Regions from separate parts of the Arthrobacter sp. 01T414 genome, predicted to be linked through region 1. Evidence: riboswitches for the same ligand, from Rfam matches in the RefSeq annotation. Region 1 holds a riboswitch; the other holds the start of a gene.
What was found. A riboswitch is a leader RNA that binds a small molecule or an ion and turns the genes downstream of it on or off. The one in region 1 is predicted to bind glycine.
Positions count from the first base shown of each region.

Region 2: linked by a shared signal. The riboswitch ahead of gcvP (aminomethyl-transferring glycine dehydrogenase) and the one ahead of gcvP (aminomethyl-transferring glycine dehydrogenase) in region 1 are both predicted to bind glycine.

Region 1 is NZ_JBFTQK010000002.1:109,165-119,872, forward strand. Features, by position in the region: gene gcvP (aminomethyl-transferring glycine dehydrogenase) at 1-2,258, opposite strand, end outside; glycine riboswitch at 2,394-2,493, opposite strand; glycine riboswitch at 2,779-2,876, shown strand; gene AC1DK9_RS06005 (amino acid permease) at 3,032-4,501, shown strand; gene purU (formyltetrahydrofolate deformylase) at 4,546-5,409, shown strand; gene AC1DK9_RS06015 (methylenetetrahydrofolate reductase) at 5,546-6,400, shown strand; gene AC1DK9_RS06020 (MBL fold metallo-hydrolase) at 6,516-7,163, opposite strand; gene AC1DK9_RS06025 (S-(hydroxymethyl)mycothiol dehydrogenase) at 7,160-8,245, opposite strand; gene AC1DK9_RS06030 (mycoredoxin) at 8,382-8,639, opposite strand; gene AC1DK9_RS06035 (SOS response-associated peptidase) at 8,802-9,560, shown strand; gene AC1DK9_RS06040 (VOC family protein) at 9,567-9,989, opposite strand; gene AC1DK9_RS06045 (chorismate mutase) at 10,004-10,330, shown strand; gene AC1DK9_RS06050 (hypothetical protein) at 10,346-10,708, opposite strand, start outside.
Region 2 is NZ_JBFTQK010000006.1:117,052-127,759, reverse strand. Features, by position in the region: gene AC1DK9_RS14125 (hypothetical protein) at 1-295, shown strand, start outside; gene AC1DK9_RS14120 (carbon storage regulator) at 305-604, shown strand; gene AC1DK9_RS14115 (flagellar protein FlgN) at 672-1,187, opposite strand; gene AC1DK9_RS14110 (sigma-70 family RNA polymerase sigma factor) at 1,413-2,231, shown strand; gene AC1DK9_RS14105 (Dps family protein) at 2,368-2,850, shown strand; gene AC1DK9_RS14100 (MFS transporter) at 2,966-4,534, opposite strand; gene AC1DK9_RS14095 (TetR/AcrR family transcriptional regulator) at 4,603-5,142, shown strand; glycine riboswitch at 5,531-5,629, shown strand; glycine riboswitch at 5,631-5,746, shown strand; gene gcvP (aminomethyl-transferring glycine dehydrogenase) at 5,786-8,677, shown strand; gene gcvT (glycine cleavage system aminomethyltransferase GcvT) at 8,690-9,838, shown strand; gene gcvH (glycine cleavage system protein GcvH) at 10,338-10,708, shown strand, end outside.

The DNA of each region.
Region 1 (10,708 bases):
CCGGCCGAGCCGTAGCGGGAGGCAGAGATCGGGGTGCCCTCGGCGCCGTTGGCCGGATCTGCCGCGTTGCCGGGCATGAACGGGGCCAGGTGGGCCTTGGCCGCGACCGGTCCGACGCCGGGTCCGCCGCCGCCGTGCGGGATGCAGAAGGTCTTGTGCAGGTTCAGGTGCGAGACGTCACCGCCGAACTGGCCGGGCTGGGCCAGGCCGACGAGGGCGTTCAGGTTGGCACCGTCAACGTACACCTGGCCGCCGGCTGCATGGACAGCGTCGCAAACCTCACGGACATCGGCGTCGTACACCCCGTGCGTGGACGGGTAGGTGATCATGATCGCCGAGAGGGCATCCTTGTGCTGTTCGATCTTGGCCTGCAGGTCGGCATGGTCGATCGTGCCGTCCGAGGCGGTGGCCACGACGACGACCTTCATGCCGGCCAGCACCGCGGACGCGGCGTTGGTGCCGTGCGCGGAGGCCGGGATCAGGCAGATATTGCGCTGGTCATCACCCCGGGAGAGGTGGTAGCCGCGGATCGCGAGCAGCCCGGCGAGCTCACCCTGGGAGCCGGCGTTGGGCTGGATGGAGACCTGGTCGTAGCCGGTGATCTCGGTCAGCTGGGCTTCGAGGTCCTCGATCAGTTCGCGCCAGCCCGCCGTCTGGGATTCGGGTGCGAAGGGGTGGATGGAGGCGAATTCCGGCCAGGAGATGGCTTCCATTTCGGCCGTGGCGTTCAGCTTCATGGTGCACGAACCCAGTGGGATCATGGTTCGGTCCAGGGCCAGGTCGCGGTCCGAGAGGCGGCGGATGTAGCGCAGCAGCTGGGTCTCGGAGCGGTGCGTGTTGAACACCGGGTGCTGCAGGTAATCCGAGGTGCGCAGCACCGCTTCCGGCAGCTCAAAGCCGTTCGCTTCTCTCACCGGGCCGGCACCGAAGGCCACGGCCACCGCGGAGAGGACTTCCGGCGTCGTGGTCTCATCGACCGACACGCCAACTGTGTCCGGGTCGATGAAGCGCAGGTTGATGCCGCGGGCTTCCGCGGCGGTGATGACCTTGCGGGCTTTGCCGGGGACGCGGACGGTCAGGGTGTCGAAGAAGGACCCGCTGAGCAGTTCGCGGCCCGCCGTTTCCAGTGCGGTGGCGAGAACCCGGGCGTTGTTGTGGACGTTGTCGGCGATCGCTTTCAGTCCGTCCGGGCCGTGGTAGACGGCGTAGAACGAGGCGACGATGGCCAGCAGCGCCTGGGCGGTGCAGATGTTGGACGTGGCCTTCTCGCGGCGGATGTGCTGCTCGCGGGTCTGCAGCGCCAGCCGGTAGGCGGGGGCGCCGGCGTTGTCCTTGGACACGCCCACGAGGCGGCCCGGCAGGGTGCGTTCCATCCCGGCCCGGACGGCCATGTACGCGGCGTGCGGGCCGCCGAAGAACAGCGGCACGCCGAAGCGCTGGGTGGAGCCGACGGCGATGTCGGCGCCCTGCTCACCGGGAGGGGTGATCAGGGTCAGGGACAGCAGGTCAGCGGCGACGGTGACGAGTGCGCCGCGCTCCTTCGCGTCCGCAATGACCGTGGACTGGTCCCAGACGCGGCCGGAAACGCCGGGCTGCTGCAGCACGATGCCGTTGATGTCGCCGTCGGGCAGGCCCTTGGACAGGTCAGCGACCTCGACCTCAAAGCCAAGGGCCTCGGCGCGGCCCCTGACGATCGCGATGGTCTGCGGGAGGCAGTCGGCGTCGAGGACGGTCTTGCCGCCGCTGGCCGCCTTGTCCTTATTGGCCCGGCGCATCAGCAGCACGGCCTCGGCGACGGCGGTGGCTTCGTCCAGCAGCGAGGCGTTGGCGATCGGCAGGCCGACGAGGTCCTGGACCATGGTCTGGAAGTTCAACAGCGCCTCCAGCCGGCCCTGCGAGATTTCCGGCTGGTAGGGCGTGTACGCGGTGTACCAGGCCGGAGCTTCGAGGATGTTCCGGCGAATCACGGCGGGGGTCACGGTGTCGTAGTAGCCCTGCCCGATCATCTGCACGGCCGTCTTGTTCCTGGAGGCGATCCTGCGCAGCTCGGCCAGGACCTCCACCTCGCTGAGGGCATCGGTCAATCGCAGGGGAACATCCTGGCGGATGGAATCGGGAACGGCGGTATCAACCAGGCCGTCAACGCTGTCGTAGCCGACAGCCTTCAGCATGGTGTCGACGTCGGCCTGGCGGCGTGCGCCGATATGGCGATCGGCGAAATTGGATGGAAGAGATTGAACCGTCAAGAGGAACTCCAAGGTTTGGCCGACGCAACGCGCCGGAGGGGACCGGGTTCCTCCCCGCTCTGTATTGGACCTGAGAGATTCCGCAGACCTTTGTCCGCTTGCACCGTCGGTGAGCCAGGAACGTGCCTGACTGCTTTCCAGAGTTGCCTCGCCGCGGCGGTACGGGGGCCTGAGAGATTCCTGGGGAGGATTTGCTCCTACGGCGCCTGCCCGGTGATGACGGGGAGGACTCTCCCGCCACGGCTCGAAAGGCGTATTCGAATGTGGTGATTCGGCTCACACGCTACACGCAATCCCSGCACCCGGCAACACGGCGGCGCCGTGCGACGAAACAATTCGACGGGGTTGACTTTCCAGCGTGATCCATCCCACACTGGATCGGCCAAGCAATGTTCCGGACGGAACAGATGGCCAGTATTTCTGCGGATCCGGGGATTCCCGGAGGCGCGGAATTCGGTTGCGGCCGGTGGTGGAGCGGGGTTGATCTCCCCGCCACTGCGCCTTCCGCACCACAACAAAATCAACATGCTTACGATCTGCGGCGGGAGAGTCCTGCCGGTACATTCAGCAGGCGCCGTAGGAGCAAATCCTCCCCAGGAATCTCTCAGGCCCATGTACCGCCGCGGCGAGGCGACTCTGGAAAGCAGCCGGACGGCGTCCGGCTCACCGAAGGTGCAAGCGGTTCCTGCGGGGGCAGGAAACGCGGAAACTCTCAGGTCCAAGACAGAGCGGGGAGGAACCCGAATCATCGTGGCACCGATGCCACTTGAACGATGGAGTTCCTCATGACGATTCAGCGACCACCCACTACCGCAGTCGAAGCCCCGCACCTTGAGCGGCAGCTCAGCAACCGGCACATCCAGCTCATCGCGATCGGCGGCGCCATCGGCACCGGCCTGTTCATGGGCTCGGGCAAGACCATCTCGGCGGCCGGCCCGTCGGTGATCTTCGTTTACATGATTATCGGCTTCATGCTGTTTTTCGTCATGCGGGCCATGGGCGAGCTGCTCCTGTCCAACCTGCACTACAAGTCGTTCAGCGATTTCGCGGCAGATCTATTGGGTCCCTGGGCCGGGTTCTTCACCGGGTGGACTTACTGGTTCTGCTGGGTGATCACCGGCATTGCAGACGTCATTGCCATCGCCGGGTACTCCCAGGAACTCTGGCCGGGACTGCCCCTCTGGATCCCGGGGCTGGTCACCATTGCGATCCTGCTGCTGTTGAACCTGACAACGGTGAAGGCGTTCGGTGAGACCGAGTTCTGGTTCGCCCTCATCAAGATCATCGCCATCGCTGCGCTGATCGTCGTGGGCCTGTTCATGATCTTCAGCGGATTCAGCTCCGAGGCCGGACCGGCAACCTTCAGCAACCTCTGGAGCCATGGCGGCTTCTTCCCGAATGAGTTCATGGGCTTCGTGGCCGGATTCCAGATCGCCGTGTTCGCTTTCGTGGGCATCGAACTGGTGGGCACGACGGCGGCAGAGGCCAAGGACCCGGAGAAGAACCTGCCCCGCGCCATCAACTCCATCCCGGTGCGCGTCCTCCTCTTCTACGTCGGCGCCCTCATCATCCTGATGTCCGTCATCCCGTGGACCCAGTTCGCCGCCGGACACAGCCCATTCATCGCCATGTTCTCCCTGGCCGGCCTCGGCGCGGCCGCCACGGTCGTCAACCTGGTGGTCCTCAGCTCGGCGATGTCCTCGGCCAACTCCGGCATCTACTCCACCTCGCGCATGGTCTACGGCCTGGCCCAGGAAGGTGACGCGCCGGCACGCTTCGGCGACCTGTCCCGCCGCAAGGTTCCGCAGAACGCACTCTTCCTGTCCTGCGTGCTGCTGCTGGCCGGCGTCGTGCTCATGTACGCGGGGGAGAACATCGGCAAGGCCTTTGAAATGGTCACCACCGTTTCCGCGGTCTGCTTCATCTTTGTCTGGTCGATCATCCTCGCCAGCTACGTAGCGTTCCGCCGTCGCCGTCCCGGTTTGCATGACTCATCCAAGTTCAAAATGCCCGGCGGCGTTCCCATGGTCTGGGTTGTCTTCGCCTTCTTCGCCTTCGTGCTCTGGACCCTGACCACCCAGCCCGACACGCTGGCGGCGCTGCTGGTGACTCCGGTGTGGTTCCTCGTGCTCGGCGCCGCATGGTTCGTGCTGCGCCGCAGGCCCGTCCACCTGGCCCGCTACGAGGCGTTCAAGGCAGAGCTGCAGTCCGAACAGGATGTCGCAGCCGAGCTCCGGGCGGTGGACGGCAAGTGAGCACCGGAACAGGCACGCCATCCAACGTCCCGGCCCCCGAACAGCTGGAGGGATCGAGTACGGAGTTTGTCCTCACCCTCGACTGCGCGGAATCGCCGGGGATCATTCACTCCGTGTCCAAATTCCTCCTGGACCACGGCTGCAACATCGTCGACATCAAGCAGTTCGGAGACCGGCAGGAACAGCACTTCTTCATGAGGGTGCATTTCGTCTCGACCGGCAGCTTCGCCGACGTCGAAGAACTCCGGCGCGACTTCACGCCGGTGGCCGCGGAATGGACGATGAACTGGCGCCTGGAGCGGCACGGCCGGAAACAGCGAATCCTCGTCATGGTCTCCAAATACGGCCACTGCCTCAACGACCTGCTCTTCCGCGCCCGCATCGGGGAACTGCCGGTCGAGATAGTGGCGGTGGTGTCCAACCACCGGGACCACGAGGACCTGGTCACCTGGCATGGGATCCCCTTCCACCATGTGCCAGTGACCCAGGCGACGAAGCCGGAGGCCGAGGCAACGCTGCTCTCCCTGGTGGATGCCTACGATGTGGAGCTGGTTGTCCTTGCCCGCTACATGCAGGTCCTGAGCGACAACCTCACGGCCCGGCTCGCCGGCAGGGCAATCAACATCCACCATTCCTTCCTGCCGAGTTTCAAGGGAGCCAAGCCCTACCACCAGGCGTACGAACGGGGGGTCAAGACCGTTGGGGCCACCGCCCACTACGTTAATTCGGAGCTGGATGAGGGGCCGATCATCGCGCAGCAGGTCATCGAAGTGGACCACACCTACGCGCCCGCTGACCTAGTGGCGGTGGGCCGCGACGCCGAATGCAAGGCCCTGACGAACGCCGTCCGCTGGCATTCCGAAGGCCGCATCATTCTCTCCGGCAACCGGACCGTCATCCTTCGCTGACGGCCTCCCGCCCGGTCATGCGAAGCCACCCGACGTCCGGGTGGCTTCGCATGACGAACCTGGTCCGGTCCCCGGATCCCACCGCTCAGGCCTGTCCCTTCCGGCGCGTCGCGCCGGCCATTCCTTGGAGTTCCACGTGACGGTTCAGTCTCTTTCATCCACGTCTTCGAAATCCCGGCCCGCGGCCGGTGCCCCTGCGCTTCCGACCCGGCTGGAAATCGTGCCCACCGACGGCATCGTCGCCAGGGTCCAGTCAAGCCTGCCGCCGGGCTCCGCGCTCACGGTCACCTGCCTGCCGCACCACGGGGTCAACCCCACTATGCGGGCAGCTGTCCAGCTTCGGCTCCTGGGTTATGACGTGGTGCCGCACCTCGCCGCCCGCAGCCTCGAGAGCCGCACCCAGCTCGCCGGCATCCTTAAGGATTGCGGTGCTGCCGGAATCAACGAGGTCTTCGCCGTCGGCGGGGACGCGGCGCAGGCAGCGGGCCCCTACCTGAGCAGCGCCCGGCTGTTGGAAGACATCGCCCAGCTCTCCGGCGGGAGCGTGGCCGTGGGCGTCGCCGGCTACCCCGAGGGGCATCCGCAGCAGAGCCAGCTGCGCATGCTCGACGCCCTGCTGGAGAAGCAGCACCTTGCCACCAGCGTGGTCACGCAGATGTGCTTCTCCGCCGCCCGGATCAGCTGGTACGTGGAGCTGCTGCGCCGTGAAGGCGTCGCCCTGCCGGTGTGGGCCGGCGTCGCCGGGTCGGTGCCGCGGACCAAGCTCATCTCGCTGGCCACCAAGATCGGCGTGGGACCCTCGCTCCGGTTCATCGGCCGCAAGGGTCCGCTGGCCCGGCGGCTCATGGACGGCGGCAACTATTCGCCGCAACGGCTCGTATCCGAGTTGTCGGCCGTCCAGCCCTCCCTGGCCGGCGTGCACCTGTACACCTTCAACAATCTGGAACCGTACCTGGCCGCCCGCAGGGCCGAAAGCGTGGCTGTCCCCTGAGCCGAGGCGGTTAAGGGCGGCCGATAATCCCGGGCACAGCAGGGGCCCCGCCCTGAATCCTGACGGGGCCCCGGCAGTGCCAGCCGCTTAGTGGCCGCACTGTGGAAGTAGCCGCTTAGTGGCCGCGCGCGATCCATTCCTCAAGCTGCGGCGCCTCGGCGCCGACCGTTGTCGAAGCTCCGTGCCCGGTCCGCACCACGGTGTCCGCCGGCAGGGCCAGGAGCCGGGACTTGATGGATTCGATGATGGTGGGGAAATCGCTAAAGGACCGGCCGGTGGCTCCGGGACCGCCCTGGAACAGGGTGTCGCCGGTGAAGACCGTGCCTTCGCTCTCCAGCCGGAAGCTCACGGAGCCGGGGGAGTGGCCCGGCGTGTGCAGCGCCACCAGTCGGGCGCCGGCGACGTCGAAGGTCTCGCCGTCGTCGATGCCGTGGTCCGGCTTGGTTCCCGGGAAGACCCGGTCCCAGAGCATCCAGTCGTCCCGGTGCAGGTAGACCGGTGCGTTGACCAGGCCGCGGAACGCGCCCACGGCGGCGATGTGGTCGTCGTGGCCGTGGGTGAGCAGGATGGCCTTAACAGTGCGCCCGGCGACGGCGGACGCGATGGCGTCGGCGTCGTGGGCCGGATCGATCACGACGCATTCCTGCTCGTCTCCGACGATCCAGACGTTGTTGTCGACGTCCCACGTGCCGCCGTCCAGCGAGAACGTGCCCGAAGTGACGAGCTGGTCGATCCTGAGGCCGTTACCGGAACCGCCGCTCACAGCTCAACCACCGAGCGGAGCACGGACCCGGAGTGCATCTTCTCGAACGCTTCCTCGATCTGCTCGATCGTGATCCGCTCCGTGACGAAGGCGTCCAGATCCAGCCGGCCCTGCCGGTAGAGGTCGATCAGCATGGGGAAGTCGCGGGAGGGCAGGCAGTCGCCGTACCAGGAGGACTTCAGCGAGCCGCCGCGGCCAAAGACGTCCAGCAGCGGCAGCTCCAGGGTCATCTCCGGGCTGGGGACGCCGACCAGAACCACTGTTCCGGCGAGGTCGCGGGCGTAGAAGGCCTGCTTGTATGTCTCCGGCCGTCCCACGGCATCGATCACGACGTCGGCGCCGAAGCCGCCGGTCAGTTCGCGGATCGCCTCCACCGGGTCGACGGCGGAGGAGTCCACGGTGTGGGTGGCGCCGAGTTCCTTGGCGAGTTCGAGCTTCTTGGCGTCGACGTCCACCGCGATCACGGTGGTGGCGCCGGCGAGCGCGGCACCGGCCACGGCCGCTACGCCCACGCCGCCGCAACCGATCACGGCGACGGAATCGCCGCGCTGGACGTCACCGGTGTTGATCGCGGCTCCGAGGCCGGCCATGACGCCGCAGCCGAGCAGGCCGATCGCGGCGGGGTCGGCGTCGGGGTCCACCTTGGTGCACTGGCCGGCGGCGACCAGGGTCTTCTCGGCGAAGGCGCCGATGCCCAGCGCGGCGGTGAGCTCGGTGCCGTCCGCCAGCGTCATCTTCTGCGTGGCGTTGTGTGTGTTGAAGCAGTACTGCGGCTCGCCGCGGCGGCAGGCGCGGCACTCGCCGCAGACCGCGCGCCAGTTCAGCACCACCCGGTCGCCGGGGGCCACCTCGGTGACGTCGGGGCCGACCGCGTTCACCACGCCCGTTGCCTCGTGGCCGAGCAGGAACGGGAAATCGTCGTTGATGGCGCCCTGCTTGTAGTGCAGGTCGGTGTGGCAGACGCCGCAGGTGAGGATGTCCACCAGGGCTTCGCCGGGTCCGGGATCCGGGACCAGGATGGTTTCCAGGGTGACGGGTGCGTTCTTGGAACGGACGACTGCGCCTTTGACTTCGTGGACCATGGGCTGGCTCCTTTGCTCGTGTCGCTGATGTTGCCGTGAAACTCTGTCTTACTACTCTGTCGCACAACTGGACACGGCGCGGCCCTGAGGGGGCCGCGCCGTGTCGTGAGCGCTACATATCGCTAAAAAGTGGGGCCTAGGCCGCGAGGCGGCTCTTGACCTCGGCCGCGGACGGGTTGGTGGCGGCGGTGCCGTCCGGGAAGAGCACGGTGGGGACCGTGCGGTTGCCTCCGTTGAGCTGCTCGACGAGTTCGGCGGTGCCTTCGACTTCCTCGATGTTGATCTCGGTGTACCCGATGCCCTGCGCGTCCAGCTGCTTCTTCAGCCGGTTGCAGTAGCCGCACCAGGTGGTCGAAAACATGGTGATGGTGCCGGAATCGGGGATGAAGTCCACGAAGTTCTCCTCAAAGCTGGGTTGGCGGCGCTGGTTGCAGGTACTGCGTGGCAGCGCCGGTTGCCGACAAAAGTCGTACGTCACTACCAATAACCGTAACCCGAAGTGCGCTATTCCCTGGATCTATTCCCGGTAGGCGGCCCGCGGTGGCATGCTGGTGCCGTGTGTGGACGCTACGTGATGGCCCGGGCCGTCGGGGACCTGCTCGCCGAATTCGACGCCGAACTGGAAGAAGAGATCGTGATTCCGCCCTCGTGGAACGTGGCGCCGACCGCGGACGTGCCGATCCTGCTGGAGCGGCTCGTCGAGGACGGGGCCGCGCCAAAGCCGGTGCGGCAGCTGCACATGGCCCGCTGGGGACTCGTGCCGTCCTGGGCCAAAGACCCCGGCATCGGCTCGAAGATGATCAACGCGCGCAGCGAGAGCGTTTTGGAGAAGCCGGCGTTCCGCAAGGCCACCCGCACCCGGCGCTGTGCCGTTCCGGCAGATGGCTATTACGAGTGGAAGGACGAGGGCAAGGCCAAGCAGCCCTACTACGTCCACCCGAAGGACGGCAGCCCGGTAGTTTTTGCGGGACTCTATGAATGGTGGAAGGACCCGACGAAGGCCGAGGGGGATCCGGAGCGCTGGTTGCTCTCGACCTCGATCCTGACCACGGATTCTCCGCCGGAGGGTTACGCGGGCGGCATGCTCGCGGAATTGACGGCGCTGCACGACCGGGTCCCGCTGCCGATGGACCGCCGGACGATGGAGGCCTGGCTGGACCCGCACGCCGACGACGCAGCCGCCCTCGTGGGGCTGGTCCGGGCCGGCGCGCACGACGTCGCGGAGGGCTGGCGGATCGACGCCGTCGGCACCGCCGTCGGGAACGTGAAGAATGATTCCCCGGAGCTGATCGAACCGGTGGGCAGCCTCTTCTAGGAGTCCCTAGACGGTGACCTTGCCGCCGGCGTCGACCGTCCAGGTGGGGTTGAAGGCGACCTCCCAGCGGAACCCGTCCGGATCCGCGAAGTAGCCCGTGTAGCCGCCCCACGGCTGGGTCTTCGGCGCGGCGACGACGACGGCGCCGGCGGCCTCCGCCTGGCGCATCACCTTGTCCACCTCGTCGGCGCTGCCCACGTTGTGGCTCAGCGTGATGCAGGGGATGCCGGCCGGAGCGTCGGTGCCCGCCTCGGCCTGCATCTGCCCGGCGTCCCAGAGCGAGAGGATAAGGCCGTGGTTGACCTGGAGGAAGACCACTTCGCCGGGAACCTCCCGGTGGACTGGCCACCCGAGGCCTGCCACGTAGAAGCGGCGTGAGGCGTCAACGCTGCGGACACCCAATGAGATGAAGTCGACTCGTGGTTGCATCATTCGATACTGTCATGCACATGTCCACACATCACCGTGACGCCAAAGAAGCCCAGGCCGATAAGGAACAGCTCGCCGCCGTGCGGGTGGCCGTGGATGAGGTGGACGAGCAGATCGTCGCGCTGATCGGCCGCCGCGAACGGCTGATCCGGATTGCCGGCACCCTGAAGGCGGACAGTGCCGAGGTGAGGGCGCCAGGCCGCGTGGAGCGGGTCCTGGAGCACGTCAAGGCCACGGCGGAGCAAAAGGACATCGACACCGAGATTGTCGAACAGACCTACCGGGCCATGATCGATGCCTTCATCCGGCTCGAGCTGGATGTCTACAAAGCCTCCAGCTAAGGCTGGTCGAACCGGTTAGAGCGACTCTTCGACCGGGACGTTGGCCTGGTATTCGCGGCCCTCGCAATCGCTGTAAGCCGTCATCAGGTGGCCCTTGGCCAGACCCATCACCGTACTGAGCGGAAAGTTGCCGGTAATGGTGTTGCCGGAGTGCTCTACGCCCTTGAGGTCGAAGTTCTCTTCCGTGCCGTCATGGCTGAAGCAGAAAAAAGAAACGGCCTCGCCGTTCATGAACTCGATTTCCATCCGGCGCTGGTGCGAATGGTCCGGAGTGGCCGCCACGAGCCCCACCACATAGGCCCCGGAACTCGGGATATTCCCGTCTATATCGAACTTCGCCACCAAGGTTGAATCCTTGGCGGCGATGCTTACGTGCTT
Region 2 (10,708 bases), on a different contig from region 1:
GGCGTTCGGACTCGGCAAGGCCCGCAACACTCTGGCCAGGCTGCAGGCGATCGCGGCGCTCTCCCCGGACCAGCTCTGGGTAGTGGTGGACGCCGGACGCAAGCATGAAGACACCGCCCGCTGGGTGAGCCTGCTGCGGGCCCGGCTGGAGGTGGCCGGCGTGGCCGTGGTGGGCGCAGCCGACACGGGAACGCCCGAAAGCGTGGACGGCCTTGGCCTGCCGGTGGGCTGGATCGACGGCCGCCCGGCGGCCCGGCCGGCGCCGTGGGCCGCAGCGTCCGGCCGCGAAGGGTAGATTGAGAGAATGCTGGTACTAACACGCAAGCCGGGCGAACAGATCATGATCGGCGACGGCATCGTCATCACTGTTCTGGAAGGGCGCGGCGACGGCGTCCGGATCGGCATCGAGGCGCCCCGCGGCGTCCCGATCCAGCGGCGGGAAGTAATCGAGGCCATCGCTGCGGCGAACCTGGCGGCAGCCGAAGCAGGCGCCGACGCCGGCACCGGCACCGAGGACGCGCTGCGCGGGCTGCTGCCCCCGGCCGTCCCCGCGGTTCCGCCGGCGGCCGAGACCGGCCGCCCCGCTGCACCCGCCGCCGACTGACGCGCGCCTGACGTCCGCCGCTTTCGCCGCCGCGGTCGCCGCCGGCCGGCTGCCCCGGCGTGTCGCCTCAGTGCGAGTTCGCGTCGTCGCCGAGGTACTGGGCCAGTAACGGCTGGGTCGCACGGCGCGTGATGGCGAGGGCCCGCTCAATGTTCCCGGCAATCGTCAACTGCTCAAGGACACCGGCAGGATCGTCCGGGGCCTCCGGTCGCTGCAGGCTCCGGAGCGTTGCCTCGTTGGTGCGGGCTGCCTCGCCGAGCCGGCCCATCAAGGCGCGCAGGCCCTCAAGATGCTCCTGCAGGACGGTCGGCCAGGAACCCTGCGGCGCGGCGGCAATCAGTTCAAGCAAAGTGGCCTGCGCCGGTAGGCCCCATTCGGCCGCCACCGCCGCGGACTCGACATTCCGGGCCAGTGCCTCGAAGCGCAGGCGGTCCAGCACACCTTCTACTTCGGACGCGGTGAAGGTCAGCCAGTGGGTGTTGCCGGCGGCCGCATGCAGTCGCTGCGTTTCCAACCGGAACAGGAGCAGTTCCAACTGCCGCCGTTCCTGCCACAGCGCCGCCGAAAGATCCCCTGCACCCATGGGCCCCATTCCCCTGACATCCCGGCCAAATTACGGCTTTCCGCATTTTCCGCCAAGCTTTTCCCTGAGGGTACACGCAGATTCCGGATCAGGTGATAGGTTTCGTTCTGGGTGCTGCGCCCGAGCTTCGAACACCGCCTCCCATGGGGGGAGTGCGCGACCGTTTGGTGGTGCGGCTCTCAGGGTTTTTAAAGCTCCTGATCCGTCTCATGGGGGGACACACTATTGAATCGCGTGGAACGCAACGAGATGGTCACCCAGCACCTTCCGCTGGTTGGCTATCTCGTCTCAGATTTGTGCTCGAAGGCGTCCCACCTCTCGCGCGATGACCTGGCGTCGGCTGGCGCCGTTGCCCTGATTACCTCGGCCGATTCCTTCGACCCTGACCTTGGCGTGCCCTTCGGCGCCTTCGCGCGCCGCCGCATCCTCGGCGCCTTCGCCGATGAAATGCGCGCCAGCGACTGGGCGACGCGCTCGGCACGCCGACGGATCAAAGAGACCATGTCCGTCCAGGAGACCCTGGCGGCGGCGCTCGGTCGCACCCCCTCGGTTGACGAGATCGCCTCCGCGCTCGGCGTCCAGCAGAGCGTTGTGGAAGCTGCCCTCGCGGACGCGTCGCGGACCCTCACGCCGCTCGACGACGCCGTCGTCGACACCCTCGCAGCGGAAACCCTGTCCCCGGAGGGCTCGGTCCTCGCTGACGAGCGGCTCCAGTACCTCCGTGCCGCCGTGAAGTCGCTGCCGGAACGGATGCGCTACGTCGTCGAGGAGATCTACTTCGGCGACCGGACCGTCAAGGACCTGGCAGCAGAGTTGGGCTCCACTCACGCGGCCGTCTCGCAGCAGCGCGCCGAAGCGATCCGCCTTATGCGCGACGGCCTCACCGCCCACTACGCCGATGACCCGGACCAGGGCTTCGAACCGCAGTCCCGGATCACGCCGCGCCGCCGGAATGACTATCTCGCCCAGCTCTCCGAGGCCACCACCGGGGGAATTACCCGGGCCATCTTCCCGCAGGGGCCGGTGCTGAACCAGGCCGTCTGAGGCGATTCCGGACGATTAGTAAGCTCACTTAGTAAGCTGATCGTGAAATTCGCCCGCGACCATCGCGTGCCGTTTGCTCCCTGGGGTAGCGTCTGAGGCATAACGCCGGATCAGACGTTCCTATCAAGGAGGATTCATGAAAGCATCACCTACCCTGACGAGCAACCTGCAGGCCGTTCTCGTGGACCTGATCGAACTCCACGTACAAGGCAAGCAGGCGCACTGGAACATTGTGGGCACCAACTTCCGCGACCTTCACCTGCAGCTGGACGAAATCATCGAGGCGGCCCGTGGATTCGCCGACGACCTGGCCGAGCGGATGCGCGCCCTCCATGCACTGCCGGATGGTCGCAGCTCCACGGTTTCGAAGACCACCGCGCTCGCGGAATTCCCCACCGGCCTGATCAACACCAAGGATGCGATCGACAAGATCGTTGCCGCGCTCGAGGCCGCCGTCGGCACCATGCGCAAGGTGCACGACGAGGTGGACGAGGAAGACCCCACCACCGCGGACCTGCTGCACGAGTTCATTGCCAAGTTCGAGCAGTACGCCTGGATGGTTAACGCCGAAACTATGCGCGCCACCGCCAGCGTCACCACGCCGGACAGCAAGAAGTAGCCGCGTTCGTTCACGCGGTTTCCACGCGCCCGACGCCGGGTCCCCCCGGCGTCGGGCGCTCGCTCTTAACCCTTGACAGACCTTGCCCCCCGCCGCGGCGGCCCTGCGCCGGCTGTTAGGCCGCCGTCGGCACCTTGCGCAGCACGACGGCGGCCAGCACCGCGGCGCCGGACATCAGCACCAGCGCGATGGCTGCCGTGATGTGGACGCCCGAATCGAAGGCGGCCCGGGCGGCGGCCATCACAGATTCCGCCAGCGGCGCGGGGAGGGTGTGTGCCAGTTCCGCGGCCCCGGCGAGGGTCTCGCCGGCCTGGGCAGCGGCCCCCGCCGGGACCGTCCCGTCGGCGACGGCGGGAAGGTGCAGGTTGCGCTGGTAGGACGCCGTCAGGATGGAGCCGAGGATGGCGGTGCCGAGCAGGGAGCCGACCTCGTAGCCGGTTTCCGAGATGGCGGCCGCTGCGCCTGATTTCGCCGCCGGCGCCGCTCCCAGGATCAGGTCGTTGGAGATGGTTTCGGCCGCGCCGACGCCCAGGCACAGCACCAGCAAGGCGGCCAGCAGCAGGCCGGGCCCGGTGCCGTGGTCCCCGAAAGCCACCAGGCTGTATCCCGTGGCGCTCAGGAGCAGGCCGCCGGCCACCACGAAGCCCGGACGGACCTTGCGCACCAGCGGGACCACGAGCAGTCCCGCGACCACTGTGGCGACCAGGGCCGGGACCATCGCCATGCCGGACTCCGAGGGCGACTGCCCCTCGAGGAGTTGCAGGTGCTGGGCGAGGAACAGGATGAATCCGTTGTAGGAAAACAGGGCCAGGACGTTGGCTGTGATGGCGGTGCTGAAGACCGGATTGCCGAACAGGCTCAGGTCCAGCAGGGGAGTGCCTGAGTCCTGCGCCGCCAGCCGGTGCTGGCGTCGGACGAAGGCGTAGCCCATCAACAGCCCGACGCCGAGGGCCGCGAGCGGCTCCGGCGCAACGCCGTCGGTAGCCAGCATCTTGATGCCGTAGACCGCTGGCACCATGGCCAGCAGCGACAGGACGATGCTGGGGGCGTCCACCCGGCCGGGGTTAGGGTCCCGTGATTCCGGGATCAGTACGCGGCCAAAGACCAGCAGCGGCAGGATAATCGGCACCGCGACCAGCAGGACCGCTCCCCACCAGAGGTGTTCCACGAGCCAGCCGCCGAAGATCGGGCCCAGCGCAGCGCCGCCGGAGAAGCCTGCGGCCCAGATTGCCACCGCGAGCCGACGCCGGTTGGGCTCGGGGAAGATATTTCGGATCAGGGACAGCGTGGACGGCATCAGCATCGCGCCGAAGAAGCCCAGCCCGGCCCGGCCCGCGATCAACCACTCCGCGCCGGGCGCAAAAGCAGTCACGGCGGACACCGCTGCGAAGCCGGAGCTGCCGATGAACAGCAGCCGACGCCGGCCGATCCTGTCACCCAGGCTGCCCATCGCCACGAGCAAGCCGGCCAGCACCAGCGGATATGCGTCGACGATCCAGAGCAGCTGCACCCCGGTGGCATCCAGGCTGCGGGCAATCGCCGGCAACGCGAAGGTCAGTGCGGTGTTGTCCACGGCCACGAGCAGAACCGGGAACATGAGCAGCGACAAGGCCAGCCAATCGCGCCAGGGTGCGCGGGGAGCCGGGGCGGCATGGGTGGCGGCGGACAGGGACGCGGTACTCATAAACAATAACTGTACCGTCTGGACGGTATAGTTAAGAAATTGCTGTTCAGGCAGGCATGATGGGAGCCATGGCCAGAAAACCCGTTGCCCGCGAAGCCGTCCTTGACGCCTTCGAATCCCTTCTCATTACGGAGGGAGAGCGCGCTGCGACGCTGGACGCCGTAGCCAAGCTGGCCGGCGTTTCCAAGGGGGGACTGCTGTACCACTTCCCGAACAAGGAAGCCATGATCTCGGTGCTGCTGGAGCGCCTGGACCGGCTCCTCGCCGAGGATCTGGCTGCCATGGCCGCAGCCCCGGAGGGAGCGGCCGCGTACTTCATCAGGTCCTCGGTGTGGGCCGACACCCCGCTGGACCGCGTCTTTGTCGCCGCCACCCGCCTGGCCGAAGTGGCCCACGCTGAAACCCTGCGGCGGATGGCCGGGGTGCAGGCGAGCTGGCTGGCCCTCCTTGCCGCCGACGTGGGACCCGCGATGGCCAAGCCCGTGCTCTACATGGGGGACGGGCTGTACTTCAATGCCATGCTGGCGCGGGGGCCCGGCGAGGCGCCGGCCGAGGTGGCCGGCGATGTCGAAAGCCTGCTGGCCGCCGTCGAACGACTCCGCGGCTGATCCGGCCCAAGCCGAGGGGACGCTCCCTCGGGTTTGGCGCTCTTCCGGGGGACGCTCCCTCAGGTGTGGTGCCCTCCCGGGGGACGCTGCCTCAGGTCCGGTGCTCTTCCGGGGGACGCTCCCTCAGGTCTGGTGCCCTTCCGGGGAAACCCTCCCTCACATCACGTGAGGGAGCGTTGGGTAAGTCGTGCCGGAGGTGAGGGAGCGTTCAGGAAATTCGCGCCGGATGTGAGGGAGCGTTGGGGTGGGTCGTGCCGGAGGTGAGGGAGCGTTGGGGTAAGTCGTGCCGGAGGTGAGGGAGCGCCCGAGGGATCGGAGTTTGCGGACGCGTCTCCGGCGTAGGACAATGGAGGCTGTGACTACGGTCACGAGCAATTGAATATGCCTTTGATCTGCGGCGGGAGAGTTCTGCAAGTAGGTACAAGCAGGCGCCGTAGGAGCAAACCCTCCCCAGGAATCTCTCAGGCCCATGTACCGCCGCGGCAAGGCAACTCTGGAAAGCAGCGAGTGCGCCCCATGGCGTGCTGTGCTCACCGACGGTGCAAGCGGAGCCTCGCGAAAGCGGCTGCGCGGAAACTCTCAGGTCCAATACAGAGCGGGGAGGAACCCGAATCAATGTGGCGTACCCTGCGCCGCCTTAGTTATGGAGTTCCTTGTGACTGTTACCTCAGCCTCCACGTCCTTCGTTGACCGGCATATCGGCGCTCGCCGCCAGGCCGACGTCGACACCATGCTGAGGGCTGTCGGCCACGACACCGTCGACGCCCTGGTGGACACCGCCGTTCCGAAGGACATCCGGCAGGACTCCGACCTGGCGCTCGGCGCCGCCCTGAGCGAAGTGGAAGTTCTCGCCGAACTGCGCCGGATCGCCTCCAAGAACAAGACCGCCGTTCAGATGATCGGCCAGGGCTACTACGACACCGTCACCCCCGCCGTGATCCGCCGGAACATCCTCGAAGCTCCGGCCTGGTACACCGCCTACACCCCCTACCAGCCGGAAATCTCGCAGGGCCGACTGGAGGCCCTGCTGAACTTCCAGACCATGGTCCAGGACCTCGTCGGCCTGCCGATCGCCAACGCCTCGCTGCTGGATGAAGCCACCGCCGTCGCCGAGGCCGTGCTGATGATGCGCCGGGCGAACAAGAACAAGACGGCCCACGACGGGAAGACCGTCCTCGACGCCGACTGCCTCCCGCAGACCATCGCGATCGTCAAGGGCCGCGCCGAGGCCCTTGGCTTCGAGGTCGAGGTCGCGGACCTGTCCAAGGGCCTGCCCGAGGGCGTCATCAACGGCGTCGTGCTGCAGCAGCCCGGTGCCTCCGGCCGCGTTTTCGACCACTCGGCCGTCATTGCGGACGCGAAGGAGCGCGGCGCGCTCGTCACCGTCGCGGCTGACCTGCTGTCCCTGACCCTGATCACCCCTCCCGGTGAGCAGGGAGCCGACATCGCTGTCGGCTCCGCCCAGCGCTTCGGCGTTCCGCTCTTCTTCGGCGGCCCGCACGCCGCGTACATGGCCGTCCAGAAGGGCCTGGAACGCTCCATGCCCGGTCGGCTCGTGGGCGTGTCCAAGGACAACGCCGGCGTCCCCGCCTACCGCTTGGCGCTGCAGACCCGCGAGCAGCACATCCGCCGTGAAAAGGCGACCTCCAACATCTGCACCGCCCAGGCCCTGCTGGCCATCGTCGCCTCGTTCTACGCCGTCTACCACGGCCCGGACGGGCTGAAGGCGATCGCGGAGACCGTTCACGGCCACGCCCGGACCATTGCCGCCTCGCTCAAGGCCGCCGGACTGGACGTGCAGCACACCTCGTTCTTCGACACCGTGACCGTGTCCGTCCCTGGCAAGGCCGCCGAATTCATCGCCGCCGCTGACGCCAAGGGCATCAACCTGCGCGCCATCGACGCCGACACTGTCGGCATCTCCGCCGATGAAGCCACGACGGCGGCCATCGTCGCCGACGTCGTCGCCGCCTTCGGCGCGTCCGTCGCCGACACTTCTGAAGGCTTCGCCCTGGACTCCGCCGTCGAACGCACCTCGGATTACCTGCAGCACCCGGTGTTCAACACGCACCGCTCCGAGACGCAGCTGCTGCGCTACATCCGCCGCCTCTCGGACCGGGACCTGGCCCTGGACCGGACGATGATCCCGCTGGGGTCCTGCACCATGAAGCTGAACGCCACGGCCGAAATGGAGGCCATCTCCTGGCCGGAGTTCGCTTCCATCCACCCCTTTGCCCCGGACTCGCAGACGGCGGGCTGGCGGGAACTGATCGAGGACCTCGAAGCCCAGCTGACCGAGATCACCGGCTACGACCAGGTCTCCATCCAGCCGAACGCCGGCTCCCAGGGTGAGCTCGCCGGGCTCCTCGCGATCCGCGGTTACCACCTCTCCCGGGGAGATGACCAGCGCAACATCTGCCTGATCCCGGCCTCCGCGCACGGCACCAACGCCGCCTCCGCGGTGCTGGCCGGCATGAAGGTCGTCGTCGTGGCCACCGCTTCGGACGGCACGATCGACCACGCGGACCTACAGGCCAAGATCGAACAGCACAAGGACGCCCTTTCGGCGATCATGATCACCTACCCGTCCACGCACGGCGTGTACGACGCCGACGTCCGCGAGGTCTGCGACGCCATCCACGCAGCCGGCGGCCAGGTCTACATCGACGGCGCCAACCTCAACGCCCTCGTCGGACTGGCCCAGCCCGGCCAGTTCGGCGGCGACGTCTCGCACCTGAACCTGCACAAAACCTTCTGCATCCCGCACGGCGGCGGCGGACCCGGCGTGGGCCCGGTCGCGGCCAAGGCCCACCTGGCCCCGTTCATGCCCGGCAACGCAGCAGACCCGGCCAACGGCGCCGAGGGCACCCCGATCTCCGCCTCCCGCTACGGCTCCGCCGGCGTGCTGCCGATCTCCTGGGCCTACGTGAAGCTGATGGGCGGGCAGGGCCTGACCGAAGCCACCAAGTCGGCCCTGCTCGCCGCGAACTACATCGCGGCCCGCCTCAACGACTACTTCCCGGTGCTCTACACCGGCGAGGGCGGCCTCGTGGCCCACGAGTGCATCCTGGACCTGCGCGAACTCACGGCCAAGACCGGCGTCACGGCCGAGGACGTCGCCAAGCGCCTGATCGACTACGGATTCCACGCCCCCACCCTGGCATTCCCGGTGGCCGGGACCCTGATGGTCGAGCCCACCGAGTCCGAGGACCTGGGCGAGATCGACCGGTTCATCACGGCGATGATCGCCATCCGTAAGGAGATCGACCAGGTCGCCCACGGCGACTTCACTGTCGAGCACAGCCCGCTGCGCAACGCACCGCACACCGCGGCCGCCGTCGTCAGCACCGACTGGGAGCGCAGCTACCCGCGCGAACAGGCCGTCTTCCCGGTCCACACCCTGCGGCAGGACAAGTACTTCCCGCCGGTCGGCCGGATCGACGGCGCCGCCGGTGACCGGAACCTGATCTGCTCCTGCCCTCCCCTCGAAGCCTTCGAAGATCACTCCGACGACTCCGCAGACTCTGCCAATTAAGGACAGCCAACGATGACTGAGAACTACACGGCACTTTACGAAGAGCACAAGAAGCTTGGAGCCTCCTTCACGGACTTCGGCGGCTGGCAGATGCCGCTCAAGTACAGCTCCGAACTTGCCGAACACCACGCCGTCCGCAAGTCCGCGGGCCTGTTCGACCTCTCCCACATGGGCGAAGTCTGGGTCACCGGCCCGGACGCCGCCGCCTTCCTGGACTACGCCCTGGTCGGCAAGATTTCCGCGATGACGGTCGGCAAAGCCAAGTATTCGCTGATCTGCAACGAAGACGGCGGCATCATCGATGACCTCATCACCTACCGCCGCCCGGCCGCGGCCGACGGCACCGACAAGTTCCTGGTGGTCCCCAACGCCGGCAACGCCAAGGTCGTGGCCGCGGCCCTGGCCGAGCGCGCTGCAGACTTCGATGTCAAGGTCCAGGACGCCTCCGCCGAGACCTCGCTGATCGCCGTCCAGGGACCGAAAGCGGAGGCCATCCTGCTCCGCCTGGTCCCCGCCGCGCAGCACGAGCTCGTCACCGGCCTGAAGTACTACGCCGCCGTCGACGTCCCGTTCATGTTCGGCGGCAGCAGCCAGAACCTCCTGCTGGCCCGCACCGGCTACACCGGCGAGGACGGCTTCGAAATCTTTGTCGCCAACGACGACGCCGCCGCACTCTGGCAGGCGCTCATCGCCATCGCTGAGGAAGGCGAGCTGACGCCCGCAGGCTTGGCCTCCCGCGACTCGCTCCGCCTCGAGGCCGGCATGCCGCTCTACGGCAACGAGCTCTCCCTCGAAGGCGACCCGTTCGCCGCCGGGTTGGGTCCCGTCGTCGCGCTGTCCAAGGAAGGCGACTTCGTCGGCAAAGCCGCCCTGGCAGCCAAGAAGGAAGCCGGCGCCGGGTCCACGACGGGCCGCAAGCTCGTCGGGCTCAAGGGTCTGGGCCGCCGGGCCGGCCGGGGCCACTACCCGGTCCTCAAAGACGGCAACACAGTTGGCGAAGTCACCTCCGGCCAGCCCTCACCCACCCTGGGCTACCCGGTCGCCATGGCTTACGTCGACGTCGCCTTCACCGAACCCGGCACGGCCCTGGACATCGACCTGCGCGGAAAGAGCGAGCCGTTCGAAGTTGTCGCACTGCCTTTCTACAAGCGCCAAAAGTAGGCGGGCTGGTTCCCGGCTCCGGGACCGGCCGTCTGGGTTTTCACGTGTGCTCGCTCGTTTGACCCGCCGTCCCCCTAACCTCGCAAGCTCGGTCAGGGAACCCGGACGGCGGCCACTCGCTTAGACGCACGCTTTCGAAAACCCAGCCCGGCCGGCCCCTCGGGGACCGCTCACCTTCAACACCAACGGGAGCCAGCGCTTTCGAAAGCCAATGGTGCGGGGTCTGTGCCGCCTACCGCGGGTCGGCCCTGGAAGATTTAAACGGCCAGCGTTTCTTTCCGGAGAGCGGGCGGGCTGTTTGAAAACTGTTGGCCAGCGGATATGAAGCGGCCGATAGCGGCAGGGGAACGGATTCCGGAAGCGTGCGTCTAAGCGAGGAACGAGCGAGCACGCGGAGGAATTCGGGCTCCGGCCGCGCACCCCGGCCCACCCACGTTCGCTAGGCACCGGCCACAATAGATTTAGCACCACCGACCACTCCAAGACTTAGGAAAAACACATGGCAAAAGTTGCCCCTGAACTGCAGTACTCCGACGAGCACGAGTGGGTTGCCCGCGAGGCCGGGAACGTAGTGTCCATCGGCATCTCGGCGGTCGCCACGGACGCGCTGGGCGACATCGTCTACGTTGACCTGCCCGAGGTGGGCTCGTCGGTAACGGCGGGTGAGACCTGCGGTGAGGTTGAGTCGACGAAGTCCGTTTCGGATCTCTACGCCCCGGTGACGGGCGAGGTCACGGAGATCAACGACGCGGTCGTGTCCGATCCCGCGCTGATCAACAGCGATCCGTACGGTGCCGGCTGGCTCTTTAAGGTGGCCGCGGAGTCCGAGGGTCCGCTGCTCTCCGCCCAGGACTACGCCTCCAAGAACGG